Regions from separate parts of the Luteibacter sp. NPDC031894 genome, predicted to be linked through region 3. Evidence: predicted binding sites of a transcription regulator. Region 3 holds the regulator's gene; each other region holds the start of a gene.

Region 1 (6,604 bases), on a different contig from region 3:
ATCGCTGTATCCCTCGGAGCTTTTGTTCCGTCAGACCCTGTATCGGCGGCTGGCCGGCGAACTTTAACCGGCCCTCGGCCCCGGAGTGTGACAGGTGCCGTATTTCGTTCATGGCAGGACCGCGACGGTGCCCGGGCCGCTGACGATCGCATCGAGCACCTTGCCCGACGACGCGTTGCGGACCTTGATCCGGGCGCCGGTATCGCCGGCACCCATGGCCACGCCGTCCGCGTGGATCGTCACGCCCTCGACGCTGGCTTCCATGCTCACCGCATCCCCGGTGCGCACAGCCTGGCGGCCGGCGAGCATCCCGGGGGTGAGCACGGTGCCGGCGTTGAGCGGTCGGGCGAGGGAGCGGCCGTCGACCTGGTCCAACGCGGCGACGTAGCCATAGGCCAGGCCGGCCACATCGCGTTCCTCGATATGCACGTCGGCGGCACCTATGCCGTCGCCGCGAGCCAGGGGCCGGCTGGTGACCAGCACGTTGGTGAACATCTTCACCCGGACCGGCACGCGCACCGTCCAACCACCCGTGACGGGGCAGCGGACGGCCACGCTGACGCGGGCGGTCAGCCGTCGGTTGGCCGGTAGCGAGGCTTCCAGCGGGGCGGCGCAATCGGCCAGTTGCAGGCGGCTGTCCAGCGGCGCGGCTTCCGCCGTCATGCGTGCACCCGGGAGGGTGCGATGGTGCTGCAGCCAGTCCACCGCCGTCGCACGCACGACCTCGAGCGACTGCGTGGCCGCCGCGCACAGCGGACAGGCGAGCAGGCCCAAGAGGGCGAGGCGGGTGACGAGCCGGTGGATCACGCCGCGCGCTCAGCCATCGACGCCGAGAGACCCTGCGTGATCGCGTCCAGCTCACGGGTCAGGCCGGAAAGCATGTGGCTGGCGTCGGCATGGCGTCCTTCGCCGAGGGTGATGGCGTACTGCGAGGCCTGCATGGAGAAACGCTCACCCGCGTCACGCACGGCGTCCGCCGAACCATCTGGGCGAAGCGCTCGCAGGTGGTCGATGCAACGCATCATGGGCGTCGTGTCGAGCCAGCGGCGATCGAGGCTGGAGGGATCGCGCGAGGCGAGTTCCAGCGCATAGCGCAGCCCCTGGCTTGCTTCACGGATCATCTGGCTGAGGCTGGCGGCGTCGAGGTTGCCCTCGGTTTCGAGGCGGGCGAGGCTCAGGCGATGCGCGAGCACCACCGCACGCGCGGCGGCGTCTGCCTGGCGGCGTGCCTCGTTGCTTACGCGGCCCAGCGTGGCCTGAGTGGCCTGGATGGCGGCGACGCGGCCCTGCAGCATGCCCATGCCTTCGCGGGCGGCTTCCAGGCTGCCGCGCGCGCCGCGCACGGCATCGTCGACGCGCCCCAGCGACGCCTGCATCCCGGCGATACCGGATTGCGATTGCTCGAGGCGGCGGAGGCTGGTCTGCACGGCGTCGTCGAGGTGGCCGGAGAACTCGCCGACCGCCTGGGTGACTTCATCGATCTCGGCAGTGGCTTGCGTGGTTTTTTCCGCCAGCTGTTTCACTTCGTCGGCGACCACCGCGAAACCGCGACCGGCTTCGCCAGCGCGCGCGGCCTCGATGGCGGCATTCAATGCCACGAGGTTCGTCTGGTGGGCGATGTCCTGCACAGTGGCCGTGAGCTTGCGGATGGCGGTGAAATATTCGGAGAACTTGGCATGGTTGCGGCTCATGCCGGAGAGGGCGCTGCGCAGGAGGCGCAGCTGGCCATCGAGGTCGGCCGAGGTCGCCTGGCCCTGGCTGCCCGCGTCGGCCATGCCGGCGACGCCGGTATGCGCCTGGTCGAGCGCCGTCGAAATCCTGGCGCTGGCTTCCGTCAAACGTCCGGCGGTATCGCGTGCGCCTTCGACCGCGGTGCCGAGCTCCAGCAAGGTCGTGCCGAGCGCCTGGGCGTTGGTCAGCGCCATGCCCTGCTGCTCGATCGCCTGGATCGTCGTCGCCGCCACGGTGCGCGGCGCGGCGGGCTTGAGCAGCGCGCCCAGCGCGCTGGCGGCGGCCGGGTATTGGGCGGCCAGGGTGCGGACGCGCGCCGCGTCGCCGCTGGCGGCGGCATGGGCGAGGAGGCGGACGTGCTGGCTCCAGAGGAGGGTCATGATTTCGCTTTCGCTCTACGGATGGTCGGCCCTTAAGATCGGTCGGGGCCGTGATTTCTTGAATCATGCAATCCATGTGCCATGGCGCACGTAGGTGCCGCTACAGAAAGTCGTGGGCCGGCCGATACGGTTCGCGACACCCCCTGACGACGCACGCGCAGCCCATGGCCCGACCGCTCCTCGACACCGTGGATACCTTCACCCGCCTCGCCGGCCACAACCGCGTGGCCATGTTGTTGTTCCGCCTGGGCGATCGGCAGGCGTTCGGCATCAACGTGTTCAAGGTGCGCGAGGTCCTGCGCCGCCCCAGGCTGGAGCGGATGCCGAGCATGCACGCACTGGTCTCGGGCAGTTTCGATTACCGCGGCAACACCATCCCGGTGATCGACCTGGCCGCCGCCATGGGCTACCCGGCACTCGCGGCGGTGGATACCGCGCACCTCATCGTCACGGAATTCAACCGCTCGGTGCAGGGCTTCCTGGTCTCCGACGTGGATCGGATCGTCCATGTGGACGGCGCGCAGATGGCTGCGCCGCCGCCGGCGCTCGGCTACGGCGCCCGGGTCAACGCGGTCACCCGCCTCGACGGCGACCTGCTCGCCATCGTGGACGTGGAGCAGGTGATCGCCAGCGTGGATCCGCGGGCCGTCGAGCTTTCCGACCGCGTGCAGCAGGCGGCCCAGGTGCAACACGCCAGTAACCGGCGAGTGCTCGTGGTGGACGATTCCCTGGTGGCGCGCACCCAGCTCGTCGACCTGTTCCGCAAGATGGACCTCGAATGCGTGGTCGCGAAGGACGGTACTGAAGGGCTGGACGTCCTTCGCACGCTGACCATGGGACCCGTTCCCGAGCGGATCGCCCTGGTGGTCTCCGACATCGAGATGCCGTCGATGGACGGCTATGCGCTCACCCGCGCCATCCGCGAGGACGCGCAACTGCGTCACCTCAAGGTCCTGCTGCACAGTTCCCTGAGCGGCGTCTTCAACGAGGCCATGGTGGCGCGCGTCGGCGCGGACCGATTCATCGCGAAGTTCCAGCCAGACGTGCTGGCGACGGCGGTGTTGGAGCTCCTGCCGGCCTAAGGCGGTTCTCTGACGTCTGGCGACCTCACGAGGCGTCGGATTTCCGGCGCTTACCGTCCTCGGCGCGTCGTGGATCGCCGGAAACCGCGCCAGGGCGCCATTTCCCGCCCGTGCCCCGGTCGTGGCACGCGAATTGCTCGAACCCCTCGCCAAGGTCACGAGGGGGATAGAGCCCATGATCGACAAACCCGATGCATTGTTCGGCGTACACGCGCAGGCCCTCGGCCTGTGGCAGCGCCGTGCCGAGGTCATTTCCTCGAACCTCGCCAACGCCGACACCCCAGGCTTCCTCGCCCGCGACCTCGACTTCCGCAAGGCAATGCAGGCCGCCACCGGTGCGGTGGAAGGCAATGCGCTGCCAATGACGGCGACCGAGCCGGGCCATATCGGCGGTAACCCCGCCGTCGCCCTCGCCGACGCCGACAAGCTCGCCTACCGCGCGGAGACCCAGCCGACGATGGACGGCAACACGGTCGACACCCAGGTCGAGCAGGCCCAGTTCGCGGCGAACGCCATTCACTACCAGGCGTCGCTCGGCTTCATCAACGGCCAGATCCACACGATGCGCCTGGCCATCACCGGATCCGCCTCATGAGCCTGCTCAAGATTTTCGATGTCGCGGGGTCCGGCATGGCCGCGCAGTCGGCGCGCCTCAACACCACCGCCAGCAACATGGCCAACGCCGACAGCCTCGCCAGCAGCGAAGCCACCGCATACCGCGCGAAGCAGCCGCTGTTCTCGGCGGTGCAACAGCAGGTCAACGGGCAGATGGAGAACGCCGGCGTACGCGCCCTGGGCGTCACCGAAAGCCAAGCCCCCATCCAGTCGCGCTACGAGCCGTCCAATCCGCTCGCGGACGCGGACGGCTACGTGTACTCGAGCAACGTCAACCCGGTCGACGAACTGGTCAACATGATCTCGGCGTCGCGCTCCTACCAGAACAACGTCGAAGTCATGAACAGCGCCAAGCAGCTCATGCAGAAGACGCTGGACCTCGGCAAGTAAGGGCCCCTCCCATGGCAGTCGATTCCATCAACGGTAGTTCCACGAATCAGCAGTCGTCCTCCAGCCAGCTGCAGCAGCAGACCTTGAGCCAGTCGGATTTCCTGAAGCTCATGGTCACGCAGATGACCAACCAGGATCCGACCAAGCCGATGGACTCCACGCAGATGGTGGCCCAGATGGCGCAGTTCTCCCAGGTGGCCGCCACCCAGGAACTGCAGCAGTCGTTCGACTCGCTCGCCACGAACCTCAGCGGCGACCAGTTCGTGCGTGCCGCCTCGCTCGTCGGCCAGGAAGTGCTGGTGCCCTCCTCGGCGGGCAAGCTGGCCGACGGCACGCTCAACGGCGCAGTGAATGTCGGCACCTCGGGCACCTACGTCAACGTGCAGGTCAAGGACCAGGCAGGCAACGTGGTTCGCACCCTGGCGCTCGGCCAGCCGGATGCGGGCCTCGTCAAGTTCACCTGGGACGGCAAATCCGACGACGGCACGCAGCTCAACGACGGCGTTTACCAGATTTCCGCTACTTCCGGCGGGACCGCGATCGACACGTTCGTTCGCGGAAAGGTGGAAGGCGTGGGTGCCTCGGGCACCGACGGTACGTACTTGCAGGTGGCCGGCTACGGCGGCGCCCTGCTCAGCCAGATCGCGCAAATCCTGTAAGTCCAGCGAGGAAACCCCACCATGCCATTCGAAATCGCCCTCAGCGGCATCAACGCGGCGTCTTCCGACCTGGAAGTCACCGCCAACAACATCGCCAACGTCAACACCGTGGGCTTCAAGGGCTCGCGCGCCGAGTTCTCCCAGGTTTATTCGGTCGCCGGTGAGAACCTCTCGGCCAATGCCGCGGGCAGCGGCGTGCGCCTGACCAACATCGCCCAGCAGTTCAGCGACGGCAACCTCACCCAGACGGGCAACTCGTACGACTTCGGCCTCAGCGGCGCGGGATTCTTCACGATCCGCGACGGCGCGGGCTATTCGTATACGCGTGCGGGTAACTTTCATCCGGACGACCAGGGCAACATCGTCACGGCGACCGGACAGTTCGTGCAGGCCTATCCGCCGTCGGCGGCGGGCGGCTTCGACATCAGCGCGCTTACCGACCTGAAGATCACCAGCGGCTCCAGCCCGGCGAAGGCCAGCACCAAGGTCACGCTGACCGCCAACCTCTCGGCCAGCGCCACGGCGCCGACGGGTGGCGCGTTCGACGCGACGAACGACAAGACCTACAACTACCTGTCCACCTTCCAGTCGTATGACTCGCTGGGTGCGACGCACACGACGAACATCTACTACGTGAAAGACGCGACCAACCCGAACACGTGGAGCGCGTACATGACCATGGACGGCACGCAGGTCGGCGTGGCACAGCCCATCGCCTTCAGCTCGGGCGGCGCGATCGTCACCCCGGCGAACGGCCAGCTCACGTTCGGTGCGGCCTCGCCGAATCCGGGCGCCGATCCGCTGAACGTCACCGTCGACATCAACAAAATCACCCAGTTCGGCGACAACTACGCGACCACCGCCGCGCCGACCGACGGCTACGCCGCCGGCAAGTTCTCCAAGATCGATGTCGCGAAGGACGGCACGGTCTCGGCGATCTATTCCAACGGCGTATCGACGCCGCTGGGCCAGCTGGCGATCGCCACGTTCGCCAACAACCAGGGCCTGCGCCAGCTCAACGACACCAACTGGGTGCCGTCGTCCGAGTCCGGCCAGCCGATCCGCGGCGTGGCGAACTCCGGCGATGTCGGCACCGTGCAGGCCGGTCAGCTCGAGGCATCGAACACGGCCGACCTGACGGCGCAGCTAGTCAACATGATCAAGGCGCAGCGCAATTACCAGGCGAACGCGCAGGTCATTTCGACCGACGACAAGCTGACCCAGACCATCATCAACATTCGTAACTAAACGAGCCCGCCATGGACCGCTCCGTATATGTCGCGATGACCGGTGCCACGCAGATCATGCGTGCACAGGCCGAGGTGGCCCACAACCTGGCCAACGCCAACACCATCGGCTTCAAGGCGGAACTGTCGGCGTTCCAGAGCCTGCCCGTCCAGGGCGACGGCTTGCAGACGCGGATCAACGGCATCGCCCAGGGCACGGGTTGGGACACCACGGCCGGGAACCAGATGGAAACCGGCAACGACCTCGACGTGGCGGTGCAGGGCGACGGCTGGATCGCGGTGCAGACGCCCGACGGCACGGAGGGATACACCCGGGCTGGCAACCTGCGGATAGACGCCGACGGTTTGTTGACGGACGCCAAGGGCAACGCCGTCCTCGGCGGCGGCGGTCCGATCACCATTCCCCAGGCGTCCAGCGTGAAGATCGGTTCGGACGGCACGATCTCGGTCGTGCCGCTCGGCGAATCGCCAGCCACGATCGCCACGACGGACCGCATCAA
Region 2 (6,604 bases), on a different contig from region 3:
GGCCGCGGCCGACATCCTCAATGCGATGGAAACCGCGCGCGAGGCCGAGTTGATGGCCTCCATCCGCGGCATCGACTCGGGCCTGGGCGAGCGCATCGAGGAGCTGATGTTCGTCTTCGACGACCTCGCCGAGCTCGACGACCGCAGTATGCAGACGCTGTTGCGCGAGGTGCCGTCGGCCCGGCTCATCACCGCGCTCAAGGGCGCGGAAAGCGCGATCCGCGAGAAGATCTTCGCGAATATGTCCAAGCGCGCCGCGGACATGCTGCGCGACGACCTCGAGGTCAAGGGCCCGGTCCGTCTCTCCGAGGTGGATGCGGCGCAGAAGGAAGTGCTCGCCACGGCTCGGCGCCTTGCTGATGCCGGCCAGATCAATCTCGCCGGCGGCGGGGAAGAGTTCGTCTGATGAGCCTCACCTCGATCCTCGCGCGCGAGCGCGTCGCGCAGTTCGAACGATGGGAACTTCCCGTTGTCGGCGCGGTGGATGCGCGCGATGCCGACGACGCACACGACGAAGGTCCGCAGCGACCGACCGTGGCCGAGCTCGAGGCGATCGAGCGACAGGCCCGGGAAGAAGGTTTCAACGCCGGCCTCAATGAGGGCAGGGCGATGGCGAAGCGCGAGCTCACGGCCCAGGTAGCTCGGCTCGAAGCCTTGTTCGTCGCGGTCGAAAAACCCTTTGCCGATCTCGATCACGACGTCGCGAGCGACCTCGCCGTGCTCGCCACGGTCATCGCCGAGCGCGTGCTCGGTTACGAACTGGCGACGCGGCCCGAGAAGATCGTCGAGGTCGTGCGCCAGGCGGTCGACGCGCTTCCCGCCGCGACCCGCCACCTGAAAATCCATCTCAACCCCGCCGATGCCACCATCGTGCGGGAGCACCGCTCCTCGCTCGACCACGAGGGCACCGTCGTCGACGATCCTTCGCTCGAGCGCGGCGACGTGCGTCTCGAGAGCGAGCACTCGCGCCTCGACGCCCGCGTGCGCACGCGCCTCGCCGCTGTGATCGACAGCGTCCTGCAGGGGCGCGACGTCGTCGGAGACGATCCGGAAGAGGCGCCGTGAGCGCCGACCGCCACGTATCGGCACGGAATGCGCACTGGCGCGAGATGCTCGCCTCGCAGCGGGCCAGCGCCGAGCATGTCAGGCCGCTGCAGGCGGAGGGCAAGCTGCGCCGTGTCGTCGGTCTGACCCTCGAAGCGGTCGGATGCGAGGCGCCCGTGGGCGCGCGTTGCATGGTCGCCGGTGCCGACGGCAAACAGCTTGAAACCGAAGTCGTCGGATTTTCCGACGGCCGGCTGCTCCTGATGCCGACCGGCGAGATGCATGGCGTGCTGCCGAATGCCCGTGTTACGCCGGTGGCGGCCGTCTCCGGCATTCCCGTCGGCGATTCCCTCCTCGGCCGCGTGATCGGTTCCGATGGCGTGCCACTCGACGGCCTGGGGCCGCTGCTGGCGCGCGAACGCGTACCGCTGCGTCGGGAGCCCATCAACCCGATGCTGCGCCAGCCGATCGACACGCCGCTCGACACGGGCGTGCGGGCGATCAATGCACTGCTTACGGTGGGACGCGGTCAGCGTATCGGCCTGTTCGCCGGTTCCGGCGTGGGCAAGTCCACGCTCATGGGCATGATGACCCGCTTCACCAATGCCGATGTCGTCGTCGTCGGCTTGATCGGCGAGCGCGGCCGTGAAGTGAAGGAATTCGTCGACCACACGCTGGGCGAGGAAGGGCGCCGCCGCGCGGTCGTCATCGCCGCGCCGGCCGACGCGCCGCCGTTGTCCCGATTGCGCGGTGCGCAGGTCGCCACTGCGGTCGCCGAGCACTTTCGCGACCAGGGCAAACGCGTGCTGCTGCTCATGGATTCGCTCACCCGCTACGCCCAGGCCCAGCGCGAGATCGCCTTGGCCATCGGCGAGCCACCGGCGACGAAGGGCTATCCGCCGTCCGTCTTCGCGATGCTGCCGGCCCTGGTCGAACGCGCGGGGAACGACGCCGAGGGGCGCGGTTCCATCACCGCCTTCTATACCGTGCTGACCGAGGGCGACGATTACCGCCATGATCCGATCGCCGATTCCGCGCGCGCGATCCTCGACGGTCATATCGTGCTTTCCCGTGACATGGCGGAAGCCGGGCATTACCCGGCCATCGACATCGAGGCCTCGATCAGCCGCGTCATGCCCGCGGTGGTCACGAAGGAACACATGCGTTCGGCGCAGCGTTTCCGCCAGGTCTATTCGGCCTACCGCCAGCAGCGCGACCTCATCGCGGTGGGCGCCTACCAGAAGGGTAGCGACCCGCGGACCGACGAGGCCATCGCGTTGTATCCGCGCCTGTCGGCCTTCCTCCAGCAGGAAACCGACGTCCCTGTGAATCTCGAGGACGCGGAAGCCGGCCTCGTCGAAACCACGCAGGTGGCCTGATGCCGTCACGCGCCGACCGCCTGCAACCCGTCGTGGACCTCGCCGCCGAGAAGGCCGAGGACGCCACGCGCGCGCTCGCCACGCAACAGCGCGCGCTTGCCGATGCGGAGCACCAGCTGGTGGAACTGCGCCGTTACCGCAACGAGTACGCGGAGATGCCGAGCGGCATCGGCGTGAGCGCGTTGCTCAACCGGCAGCAGTTCCTGCAGAAGATCGACATGGCCATCGTCCAGCAGTTGAGCGAGGTCCAGCGTCGGGAACGCGCGCTGGACCGTGCCCGGCAGGATTGGTCGGATGCGCGGGGACGCGCGAAGGCCCTCGACTCGGTAACCACGAAGTACCGCGAGCAGGAACGCAAGACACAGGACCGCCGCGAGCAGGAGCAGGCCGACGAGCGCTCGCAATACCGCCGCCCGCCGCGGAGCGAAGGCTGACGTGTCCGATCGCCGGCACCTCCAAACGAATGTATCGACCCGGGTAACCCGCATGAACAACGCCACCGTAACCCTCAACGTCGCCCGGCCGCCCGCACCTGCCGCGCCCGCGGCGGCTGGCCACGCGCCGGATGACACGCAGCCGACGAAGCGTTTCGATGCCGCGCTCGATGCCGCGCGCGCCGACACGCGGGCGCCGCGCAAATCGGCGGACGACGCCACGAAGAAGAGCGACACCTCGCCCCAGGCGAAACCGGCGGACGCGAAGGCGGGCGATAAGCAGGACGACAAGCCCGCGAAGAAGGATGACGAGGCCGACGACGGCACGTCGATCGCCACGACGATGCTTTCGCTGATCGGTGTCCCGGCACACGTCGCGGGCATCGCGGCAAAGGCGTTGGGTGTCGCGAAAGAGGGCGGCGTCGCCGATGCCGGCGCGGCGAGTGGCACCGTGGGGGCTTCGGGTGCGCTTGCGGGTGTCCTTCCGGGCACGGCGGCGGCGATTGCCGACGTGGCGGGCCTGAAGGACGCGGCCGCCGCGTCCCCGGGCGTGACGCCCGGTGCGTTGCCGTCGGGGGCATTGGCCGGCACCGGCGCCGTCGCACCGCCTTCGTTCGCCGCCTTGCTCGCCACCCAGGTGGATGCGAAGGTGGTGAAAGACGACGCGGGCCCCTCCAGCGATGCCGCCAGCGGCAGCCCCATGCCCTTCGCGCATGCGCAAGGCCTCGGGCAGGGCGGCGCGTCGCTGATGCAGCTGCAGGCCACCCAACCCGCCACGTCGCCGCAGTTCGCGCAGGAACTGGGCGAGCAGATCGCATGGATGGGCTCGGGCCAGGTGAAAGAGGCGCGGATCAAACTCCATCCGGAAGAACTCGGCAGCATGGACGTGCGCGTCAGCATGGACGGCGCCAAGGTGAACGTCGCCGTCATCGCCCAGCATCCCGCCGCCGTGCATGCCGTACAGCAAACGCTTTCGCAGCTGGACAGCATGCTGGCCCACCATGGCCTCTCGCTCGGCCAGACTGATGTCGGACAGCGCCAGGCGGAACGGGGAGCCGAGGGCCGCGAGGGTGGCGCGTCGGGACAGCAGGGCGATGCCGGCACGACGGCGGGCATCGAAACAGTCGCGACCTCGCGCGTCTCCCGCGGTCTGGTCGACGAAGTCGCCTGACCTGGACGTTGGGCCTTGTGTAGGAGCACGAGGCGAACACGTCAAACTTTCGACGTTTTGACTGGCACGACGATTGCACGTCACTCGCCAGTCACTCCTATATCGCATCAACGCATTCGCAAGAGGTTTACCCCGCATGGCCGCAGTACCGAAGGAAGCCACCGAAGCCACCCCGAAGAAGGGCAAGAAAGGCAAGCTGCTGCTCGTCGGCGCGCTCGCCGTGCTCGTGGCCGGTGGCGTGGGCGGTTGGGTCCTCATGAAGGGCGGCAAGGGCGCGGAGAGCGCCACGGAAGCGGCCAAGTCCAAGCCGAGCATCTACCTCCAGCTCGATCCGGCCTTCGTGGTGAACTTCCAGGACGCCGCCGCGCTGCGTTTCCTCCAGGTGGGCGTGAACGTCATGTCGCACGATCCGGAAGCGATTGCCGCCGCGAAGGAGGCCGATCCCGAAATCCGCAACGCGCTGCTGATGCTGTTCTCGGCGCAGGACATCAAGAGCCTCTCCGACGTGAAGGGCAAGCAGAAGCTCCAGTCGGCCGCGCTGGCCGAGATCCAGCGGGTGCTGAAGGAAAAGATCGGCCGGCCCGGCGTCGACGCCGTCTACTTCACCAGCTTCATCATGCAGTGACGGGCTCGCGACCATGAGCGACATCCTCACCCAGGAAGAAATCGACGCGCTGTTGGCGGGCGTGGAAGGCGGCGCGGTCGAGACCGAAGTCGAGCTTCCGCCGCCCGGCGGCATCCTGGATTACGACTTCACCCAGCAGGATCGCATCGTCCGCGGTCGGCTGCCCACGCTGGAAATGGTCAACGACCGTTTCGCGCGCTACTTCCGCGCCAACCTCTTCAATGTGCTGCGCAAGGCGTGCGAGGTATCGGTCCTCGGCGTGAAGATGACCAAGTTCAACGAGTACGTGCACTCGCTGGCAGTGCCGAGCAACCTCAACCTCATCCGCATCAAGCCCCTGCGCGGTACTGCGTTGATGGTGTTCGAGCCGCGCCTGGTCTTCACCGTCATCGACAACTTCTTCGGCGGCGACGGCCGCTACCACGCGCGTATCGAGGGCCGCGATTTCACGCCGACCGAGAACCGCGTGATCCAGATCGTGCTGCAGGAGGCGTTCGGCGCCATGGCGGAAGCCTGGGCACCGGTGCTGAAGATGCAGTTCGAGTTCCTCAACTCGGAGATCAACCCGCAGTTCGCGAACATCGTGAGCCCCACGGAAACCGTCGTGGTGTCCCGCTTCCATATCGAACTGGACGGCGGTGGCGGGGAAGTGCACCTGACCTTGCCGTACTCGATGGTGGAGCCGATCCGCGAACTGCTTGACGCGGGCGTGCAGAGCGACCGCGCCGAACGGGACGACCGCTGGATCCAGAACCTCCATGAGGAAATCCTGGACGCGGAGGTGGAGATCACGTCGATGCTGGCCGAGGCCCGGCTGACCATCGGCGACTTCCTGCACCTGCGCAAGGGCGATGTCATCCCCATCAGCCTGCCCGAGACGGCGACCGTCTTCGCCGAGGACGTCCCGATCTTCCGTGGTCGCATGGCCAATTCCAACGGCAACAAGGCCATCCAGTTCGACTCGCTGCTTCGCCGCACCGCCCCGCGGTCGACGATGGTGCCGAGCCAGTCCATTCCGGAACTGGCCTGAGGAGAGGCGGCGCCTGCGCCGCCGCCCGTCAATGACCCGTCACGGCGACTAACTGCCGTCGTGCGTCAGCTTTCCGTCTGACCTCCCGCGTCACCTTCCTCCGTTCGTCTGGATCGCCATCCCAAGTGGCTGATACGCCATGGAAATCGCGCCGTCACATGACGCCGATCCCATGGCACGCCGCTTGCTTCAGAGGCTTCGCACCCAGCACCGCCTCTACTGGAACGGACATGAACGAAACGACCCTCGAAGAACTGGAAGCCGGCAGCGACGCCTCCCTGTCATCCTCCATCGGCCTCGGCAGCGAAGTGAACCTGGACGTCATCCTCGACGTGCCGGTCACCATGGCCATGGAAGTCGGCCGCACCAAGATCAGCATCCGCAACCTGCTCCAGCTCAACCAGGGCTCTGTCGTCGAACTCGACCGGGCCGCCGGCGAGCCGCTCGACGTCTTCGTCAACGGCACCCTCGTCGCCCACGGCGAAGTCGTCGTCATCAACGAGAAATTCGGTATCCGGCTGACCGACGTGATCAGCCCGGCCGAGCGCGTCCGCAAGCTGCGGTGATTCCCATGCGCCGTATCGTCGCCGCCTTCACCGGCGGCTTCCTTCCCTGCGCCCTGATGGCGGCTCCCGTCGCCGCGCCGGCCGTCGATTCGGGCGCGGAACTGCTCCGCGTCCTGGTCAGCTTGCTCGGCGTCGTGGCCCTCATCTTCTTCGTCGGCTGGTTGAGTCGGCGCGCACAGGCGCGCGTGCGCCCGGGCGGCCGGAAGATCCGCGTCATCGAATCGATGCCGGTGGGCATCAAGGAAAAAATCATGCTGCTCGAAGTCGGCGGCACGCAGCTCCTGGTCGGCGCCTCGCCCACGGGCGGACTGCGTACGCTGCATGTCCTGGACACGCCGGTGCAGGACGATCCGTC
Region 3 (6,604 bases):
CGTCTACCAGGGCCAGAAGGACAAGCGGGCCTGCCTGACCGGGTTGCTCGACGCGCTCGGGCTCGCGCCGGAACAGTCGGCCTTCGTCGGCGACGACCTCCCGGACCTTCCCGCCATGGGTCTCGCCGGCCTGGCGGTGGCGACGGCCAACGCGCATCCCTGGGTTGCCGAGCGCGCCCACTGGCGCACCCGCCTCATCGGCGGTTATGGCGCAGCCCGCGAGGTCGCCGACATGATCCTCGCGGCGCAGGGCAAGGCCGAGGCCGAACGGGACCGCTGGCTGTGAGCGTGTTCAATCTCCTCAAGGACACGAGCGCCGCCGGCGTCGCGGGCATTCTTGCCGCGGTCCTGGGTGTCAGCGTGCTGCTGTATTACTGGACGGCGCCCGAGAAGAAAGTACAGGACTTCATCGGCCCGCCGCGTTCCGGTTATGTGCTGACCCACTTCGATCTCGATTCCTATAACGAGGAAGGCAAGCCCGCGTTCAAGCTGGTCGCGCCGCACCTGGAACGGCGCGAGGGCGACGAATCGCTGTACATCAACGCGCCCGACTTCGTGCTTCCGTCCACCAAGGAAGCGAACGTTCCGCCGTGGACCGGGCACTCCCAGTACGGGTGGGTGAACAAGGACGGCAGCCTGCTCAAACTGCAAGGCAAGGTCCATATGGACCGGGTGGCCTTCCAGACCAATCCGCCCGCCAGCATCGATACGTCGGAAGTCACGGCCTGGCCGAAGGAAAACCGCCTGGAAACCGCCGAGGCGGCGCGGATCGTCCAGGGAACCTCTACAATGCAGGGCGTTGGCATGCGCGCCAATCTCGACACCAAGCACCTGGAGCTCCTCGATGCAGTCCACACCGTCTACCAGCCGCGCAAGCGCTAAGGCCGTCGTCGCGGCGCTCGGCGTGGCGCTCCTGGCGAGCATGCCCGTCTATGCCAAGCAATCCGACCGCAACCAGCCAGCGGACGTCACGTCGAAGTCGTTCGATGGCACGCAGGCGCCGCAGAACGGCCAGCCCGGCAAGGTCATCTGGACCACGAACGTCGTCCTGACGCAGGGCACGCTCAAGATCACGGGCAGCAAGGCCACGGGTTACCTCGACGCCGACAGCCACCTCATCCGCGTGATCGTCGATGGCAACCCCGCCACCATCCACCAGCTGGACGACCAGGACCAGCCGATGGACGGAAAGGCCTCGAACATCGACTACAAGATCGAACAGGACTACGCGGTGCTCACGGGCAACGCGAAGGTCAACCAGCCGGCGAAGGGCAGCGCCGAGGGCGACAAGCTCACCTACAACACCAAGGACAGCACGATGACGGGCGAGAGCACCGGCGGCGCCCCCGTGCACATGACCTTCCAGCCGAAGAACAAGACGCCCGCGCCCGCCCCCGCGAAGCCAGCGTCCAACGACACGAAGAAGCCCTGACCCGATGCTTTCAGCCCAAGGCCTGCAGAAGCGCTTCCGCGCGCGCCAGGTAGTCCGTGATTTCGCCTTCTCCATCCGCGAGGGTGAAGTGGTCGGCCTGCTCGGCCCCAACGGCGCCGGCAAGACCACCTGCTTCTACATGGTGGTGGGCCTGATCCAGGCCGACGCCGGTTCGATCAAGCTCGACCAGCAGGACATCACCGGGCTGCCCATGCACTCCCGGGCGAAACTCGGCATCGGTTACCTCCCGCAGGAGGCGTCGGTGTTCCGCCGCCTCAGCGTGGCGGACAACATCCTGGCCGTGCTCGAACTGCGCGAAGGCATGAGCCAGAAGCAGCGCGAGGACGAACTGGAAAGCCTGCTCGACGAACTCAAGATCGCGCACATCGCCGAGCAGAAAGGCATCAGCCTTTCCGGTGGCGAACGTCGCCGCGTCGAGATCGCCCGCGCCTTGGCGGCCCGGCCGCGGTACATGCTGCTCGACGAACCCTTCGCGGGCGTCGACCCCATCTCGGTGGGTGAGATCCAGCGCATCGTCCGTCACCTGAAGGAGCGCGGCATCGGTGTCCTGATCACCGACCATAACGTCCGCGAAACCCTCGGCATATGCGATCGCGCGTACATCCTCAACGACGGCGAAGTCTTGGCGCGCGGTACGCCCCAGCACATCCTGGCGGACGAAAAGGTGCGTGAGGTGTACCTGGGACGTGAATTCAGGATATGACGGATGGACGGCGGTCGTGGGGGCTGCGTAGCCCACCCGGCCGCTGGTTTGGTCTGGCCTTTAGGGGTTAGGATGCTCCGGTAAACCCCACGCATCGAAGGCATGAAACCCGGACTCCAGTTTCGGCTCCACCAGCAGCTCACGCTGACGCCGCAGCTCCAACAGGCCATCCGCCTGTTGCAGTTGTCCCAGCTGGAGCTCGAGGCCGAACTCCGCCAGATCGCGGAAAGCAATCCGTTGCTCGAGTTCGCCGAAGATGCCGAATCCGAGCTCGACCCCGACGCACCCGAAGAGGACGGCTACGAGATCCCCGAATTCACGTCGCGGGACGAACCGCCGGCCAAGGCGTCCAAGGACGACGAGGAATCCACCGTCGCTCCTTCCGAGGAACTGGCGCCGGAGTGGGAAGACGACCGCTTCCATGGCGACTCCAGCGAATACGGTGGCTCGTCGTCGCGCACGGGAGGCGTGGACGAAGACGGCTTCGAGCCGCAGAACGCCGCGCCGGAGAGTCTCCAGCAACACCTGGAGTGGCAGCTCAACCTGTCGCAGTTCTCGCCGCGCGACCACGCGATCGCCACCGCGATCATCCATGCGTTGGACGAGGACGGTTATCTGCGCGACGGCACGGCAGCGGTGGAAGCCGCCCTGCCCTCCGAGATGCAGGCGACGGCGGACGAGATCGACGCGGTGCGCCAGCGCGTGCAGCGCTTCGATCCCACGGGCATCGCCAGCCTGGACCTCCGCGACTGCCTGTTTTGCCAGCTTTCCCAGTTCTCGCTCGATACGCCGCATCGCGAACTCGCGATCCGCGTCGTGAACGAGGAACTGGAACTGCTGGCGCGCAACGACGTCGCCAAGATCGCCCGCCGACTCAAGGCCGCCGAAGACCACGTCGCCGCGGCCGCCGCGCTGATCCGCAGCCTCGACCCGCGCCCGGGTGCGGCGCTCGATGCCACGCCGGTCGAATACGTCGCCCCGGACGTCTACGCGCGTCGGGAGAACGGCCGCTGGCAGGTCAGCCTCAATCCGGACGCCCAGCCGCGGCTGGGTCTTAACCAGCATTACTGCAACCTCATCGCCCGGGCGCGCGGCGACGACGCCACCTGGATGAAGGGACAGCTGCAGGAGGCCCGCTGGCTGCTGAAGAGCCTGCAATCGCGCGCTGAAACCCTGCAGAAGGTGGCCGACGTGATCGTCCGCCGGCAGAGCGCCTTCCTCGATTACGGCCCCGAGGCCATGCATCCGTTGGTTTTGCGTGAAGTGGCCGAGGAGGTGGGCATGCATGAATCCACCATTTCCCGTGTCACGACGCGAAAGTACATGCACACCCCCCGCGGCACCTTCGAGCTGAAGCACTTCTTCTCCAGCGGCGTGGCGACCGAAGACGGCGGCAGCGCCTCGGCGACGGCCATCCAGGCCATGCTTCGCAAACTCATCACGGCCGAGGACGCGCGGCGGCCGCTCTCCGACCAGGCGCTGGCCGAGGAGCTGCATCGACGCGGCATTCAGGTCGCCCGACGTACCGTGGCAAAGTACCGGGAAGCGATGCGCATCCCCAGTTCCAGCGAACGCGTCCGCGCCAACTGACGACGCGAAGGAACCCCACCGGAGGTCCACGGTCCAACCAGTTCAAGCTAGAGGAGCGACGCTCCGTCGCTCCGGTCTCGCCGCCACGAGGCGGCACCCTCAGCAAGAAGGAGGCGTCAATGCAAATCCAGATCAGCGGCCAGCACATCCAGATCACCCCCGCCCTGCGCGAGCGCGTGGAACTACAGATCGGTCGCTTCGAACGCCTTTTCGACAACATCACGGGACTCGACGTCGTCCTGTCCGTCGACAAGAACGAGCACAAGGCCAGCGGTACCCTGCATTGCTCCGGTACCCGCCTGCACGCGGACGGCATTGCGCGGCTCGAGGACGACAACAAGAACGACACCCTCTACACCGCCATCGACGCGATGGTCGGCAAGCTGGCCGACCAGCTCCGGAAGCATAAGGAAAAGCTCAAGGACCACCACAACAGCGAGGTCCGGGAGGCCCGCGCCGCCACCTGACGTCCGGGGCCACCCGGCAGCCCGCCCGCCCTTGATGGCACAATAGGACCCAGGCCGGCACGCCCCGCGTGTCGGCCTTTCCTTATCGAGAGGCCCCACCGTGGACCGGCTGACCGCCAGACAATTGTTCGACGGGGTACACGAGCGCATGGCCCTGCGCTGGGCCGCCGGCATGCGCGGCGAATCCCGTGTGCTCGAGCCCAATGCCAAGCAGAGCCGGCGGCCTTCGCTGGTCGGCTACCTCAACGTGATCTACCCCAACAAGGTGCAGATCATCGGCACCGAGGAGTTGAACTTCCTCGATGGCCTGGACTCGCGCCAGCGCTGGGAAGCCATCCACAAGATCGCCGCCTACCAGCCGGCCGCGCTCATCGTCACCAAGGACCAGTCGATCCCGTCCGACCTGCGCGAGGTCGCCGAGGAGACGGACACGCCGCTGTGGCAGAGCACGAAACGCGGCCATGAACTGCTGACCTACCTGCAATACCACCTGGCGCGCACGCTTGCGCCGCGGGTGACCCTGCACGGCGTGTTCCTCGAGGTGTTCTCCATCGGCGTGCTGATCACCGGCGAGCCCGGCTCGGGCAAGAGCGAGCTGGCCCTGGAACTCATCAGCCGCGGTCACCGGCTGGTGGCGGACGACGCCACCGAGTTCACCCTCATCGCTCCCGACGTCATCGACGGCGCCTGCCCGGAACTGCTCCAGGACCTCCTGGAAGTGCGCGGCCTGGGTGTGCTCAACATCCGCGAGATGTTCGGCCATACGGCGGTGAAGCCTTCGAAATACCTGCGCCTCGTCGTCCACCTGAAGCCGCTGCGCGACGGCGAGGAGCCCGACGCGATGACCCGCCTCACCGGCGACATCAGCCGGCGCAACGTACTCGACGTGGACGTGCCGAAGATCACGATCCCCGTCGCGCCGGGCCGCAACCTCGCAGTCCTTGTCGAGGCGGCGGTGCGCAACCACGTACTGAAGAGCAAGGGCATCGATCCCGCCCAGACCTTCATCGACCGCCAGGCGCACCAGATGCGCCGCTTCTCTCCATGGTGAACCAGGACATGCTCCCGTGATCGACGAAGTCATGAGCCCCATCGTCGAACCCGACGCGATCCACCTCGTCGTGCTGACCGGCATGTCCGGCGGCGGCAAGACCGTGGCCCTGCGGGCGCTGGAGGACCTCGAGTTCTATTGCGTCGACAACATGCCCGCGGAACTGATCCCGCAGCTGGTCGCCGCCGTCAGCCAGGGCGAGCATGGGCCGCGTCGGCGCATCGCCGTGGGCGTGGACGTACGCAACCGCCGCATCGACCTCTCGCGCATGCCGCACGTGCTGTCGGAGCTGTCCACGGCGGGCGTGCACGTCCACCTGATCTTCCTCGACAGCCGCGACGACGTCCTGATCAAGCGCTATTCCGAGACCCGCCGCCGCCATCCCCTGGCGGCGGAGAAGCTCTCGCTGGCCGACTCCATCGCACAGGAACGCAAGCTGCTGCGGCCTTTGGTCTCGATCGCCGAGAAGGTCATCGATTCCAGCGACCTGAACGTGCACCAGTTGCGCCGCCTGTTCGCCACCGGCTATGCCGCGGCATCGGACGGCACGACCCTGCTTTTCGAGTCGTTCGCCTATCGCCGGGGCCTGCCGTCGGACGCGGACTTCGTCTTCGACGCGCGCTGCCTGCCCAACCCGCACTGGGACCCGCGCCTGCGGCCGTTCTCGGGCAAGGACCTGCCCGTCCGGGAGTTCCTCGACGCCAACCCGCTCGTGGGCGAGTACTATGACGACGTCGCCCGCTGGCTCGACACCTGGCTGCCGCGCTTCGACGGCGAGGACCGCAGCTATGTCACCGTGTCGATCGGCTGCACCGGCGGACGCCATCGGTCGGTCTACCTGGTCGAGAAACTGGCGCAACATTTCCGCTCGGAACGCGGCAACGTACTGACCTTCCATCGCGAACTCGAGTGACATGACCCGCTTGCAGCCAACACGAGATTTCGGGCCATGACCGTCGGGGTCCTCCTCATGACGCACGAGGCCGTCGGCAAGGCGCTGATTTCAGCCGCGCGCCACGTGATGCCGAAACTCCCGCTGGACGTCGACGCGGTCGAAGTCCCGCCCAGCGCCGACCCCGACATCATGCGCACGCTCACCGCCCGCCATGCGCGGGAGCTCGACCACGGCGATGGCGTGCTGGTGCTGGCCGACCTCTACGGCGCCACGCCGTGCAACATCGGCCTGTCGCTGGGCGAACTCGGCGTGCACCTGCGCTGCGTGTCGGGCCTGAACCTGCCGATGCTGCTGCGCGTCCTCAACTATTCGGAAAAATCGCTTCCCGAGCTGGCCGAGATCGCGGCCAGCGGCGGTCGCGGAGGGATCTTCATCGACCATGCTT

What was found. The regulator sigma-54, encoded in region 3, starts transcription at its own class of promoters, with help from an activator protein. The targets are predictions, from matches to a motif close to TGGCACGNGCNTTGC.
Region 1: flgB (flagellar basal body rod protein FlgB) is a predicted target of sigma-54. The motif match lies at 3,316-3,330, and genes of this name have one in related genera.
Region 2: ACQKIE_RS11250 (flagellar basal body-associated FliL family protein) is a predicted target of sigma-54. The motif match lies at 4,091-4,105, and genes of this name have one in related genera.

The regions. Positions count from the first base shown of each region.
Region 1 covers NZ_JBNNMV010000003.1:252,852-259,455, forward strand. The annotation lists gene flgM (flagellar biosynthesis anti-sigma factor FlgM) at 1-2, opposite strand, end outside; gene flgA (flagellar basal body P-ring formation chaperone FlgA) at 109-807, opposite strand; gene ACQKIE_RS11115 (methyl-accepting chemotaxis protein) at 804-2,111, opposite strand; gene ACQKIE_RS11120 (chemotaxis protein) at 2,276-3,193, shown strand; gene flgB (flagellar basal body rod protein FlgB) at 3,369-3,788, shown strand; gene flgC (flagellar basal body rod protein FlgC) at 3,785-4,198, shown strand; gene ACQKIE_RS11135 (flagellar hook assembly protein FlgD) at 4,210-4,857, shown strand; gene flgE (flagellar hook protein FlgE) at 4,879-6,105, shown strand; gene flgF (flagellar basal-body rod protein FlgF) at 6,117-6,604, shown strand, end outside.
Region 2 covers NZ_JBNNMV010000003.1:277,165-283,768, forward strand. The annotation lists gene fliG (flagellar motor switch protein FliG) at 1-406, shown strand, start outside; gene ACQKIE_RS11230 (flagellar assembly protein FliH) at 406-1,065, shown strand; gene fliI (flagellar protein export ATPase FliI) at 1,110-2,423, shown strand; gene fliJ (flagellar export protein FliJ) at 2,423-2,857, shown strand; gene ACQKIE_RS11245 (flagellar hook-length control protein FliK) at 2,910-4,028, shown strand; gene ACQKIE_RS11250 (flagellar basal body-associated FliL family protein) at 4,165-4,653, shown strand; gene fliM (flagellar motor switch protein FliM) at 4,667-5,683, shown strand; gene fliN (flagellar motor switch protein FliN) at 5,914-6,249, shown strand; gene fliO (flagellar biosynthetic protein FliO) at 6,255-6,604, shown strand, end outside.
Region 3 covers NZ_JBNNMV010000004.1:261,472-268,075, forward strand. The annotation lists gene ACQKIE_RS13280 (KdsC family phosphatase) at 1-286, shown strand, start outside; gene lptC (LPS export ABC transporter periplasmic protein LptC) at 289-882, shown strand; gene lptA (lipopolysaccharide transport periplasmic protein LptA) at 845-1,432, shown strand; gene lptB (LPS export ABC transporter ATP-binding protein) at 1,437-2,156, shown strand; gene ACQKIE_RS13300 (RNA polymerase factor sigma-54) at 2,259-3,746, shown strand; gene hpf (ribosome hibernation-promoting factor, HPF/YfiA family) at 3,866-4,213, shown strand; gene hprK (HPr(Ser) kinase/phosphatase) at 4,314-5,264, shown strand; gene rapZ (RNase adapter RapZ) at 5,296-6,177, shown strand; gene ACQKIE_RS13320 (PTS sugar transporter subunit IIA) at 6,214-6,604, shown strand, end outside; gene ACQKIE_RS13325 (HPr family phosphocarrier protein) at 6,599-6,604, shown strand, end outside.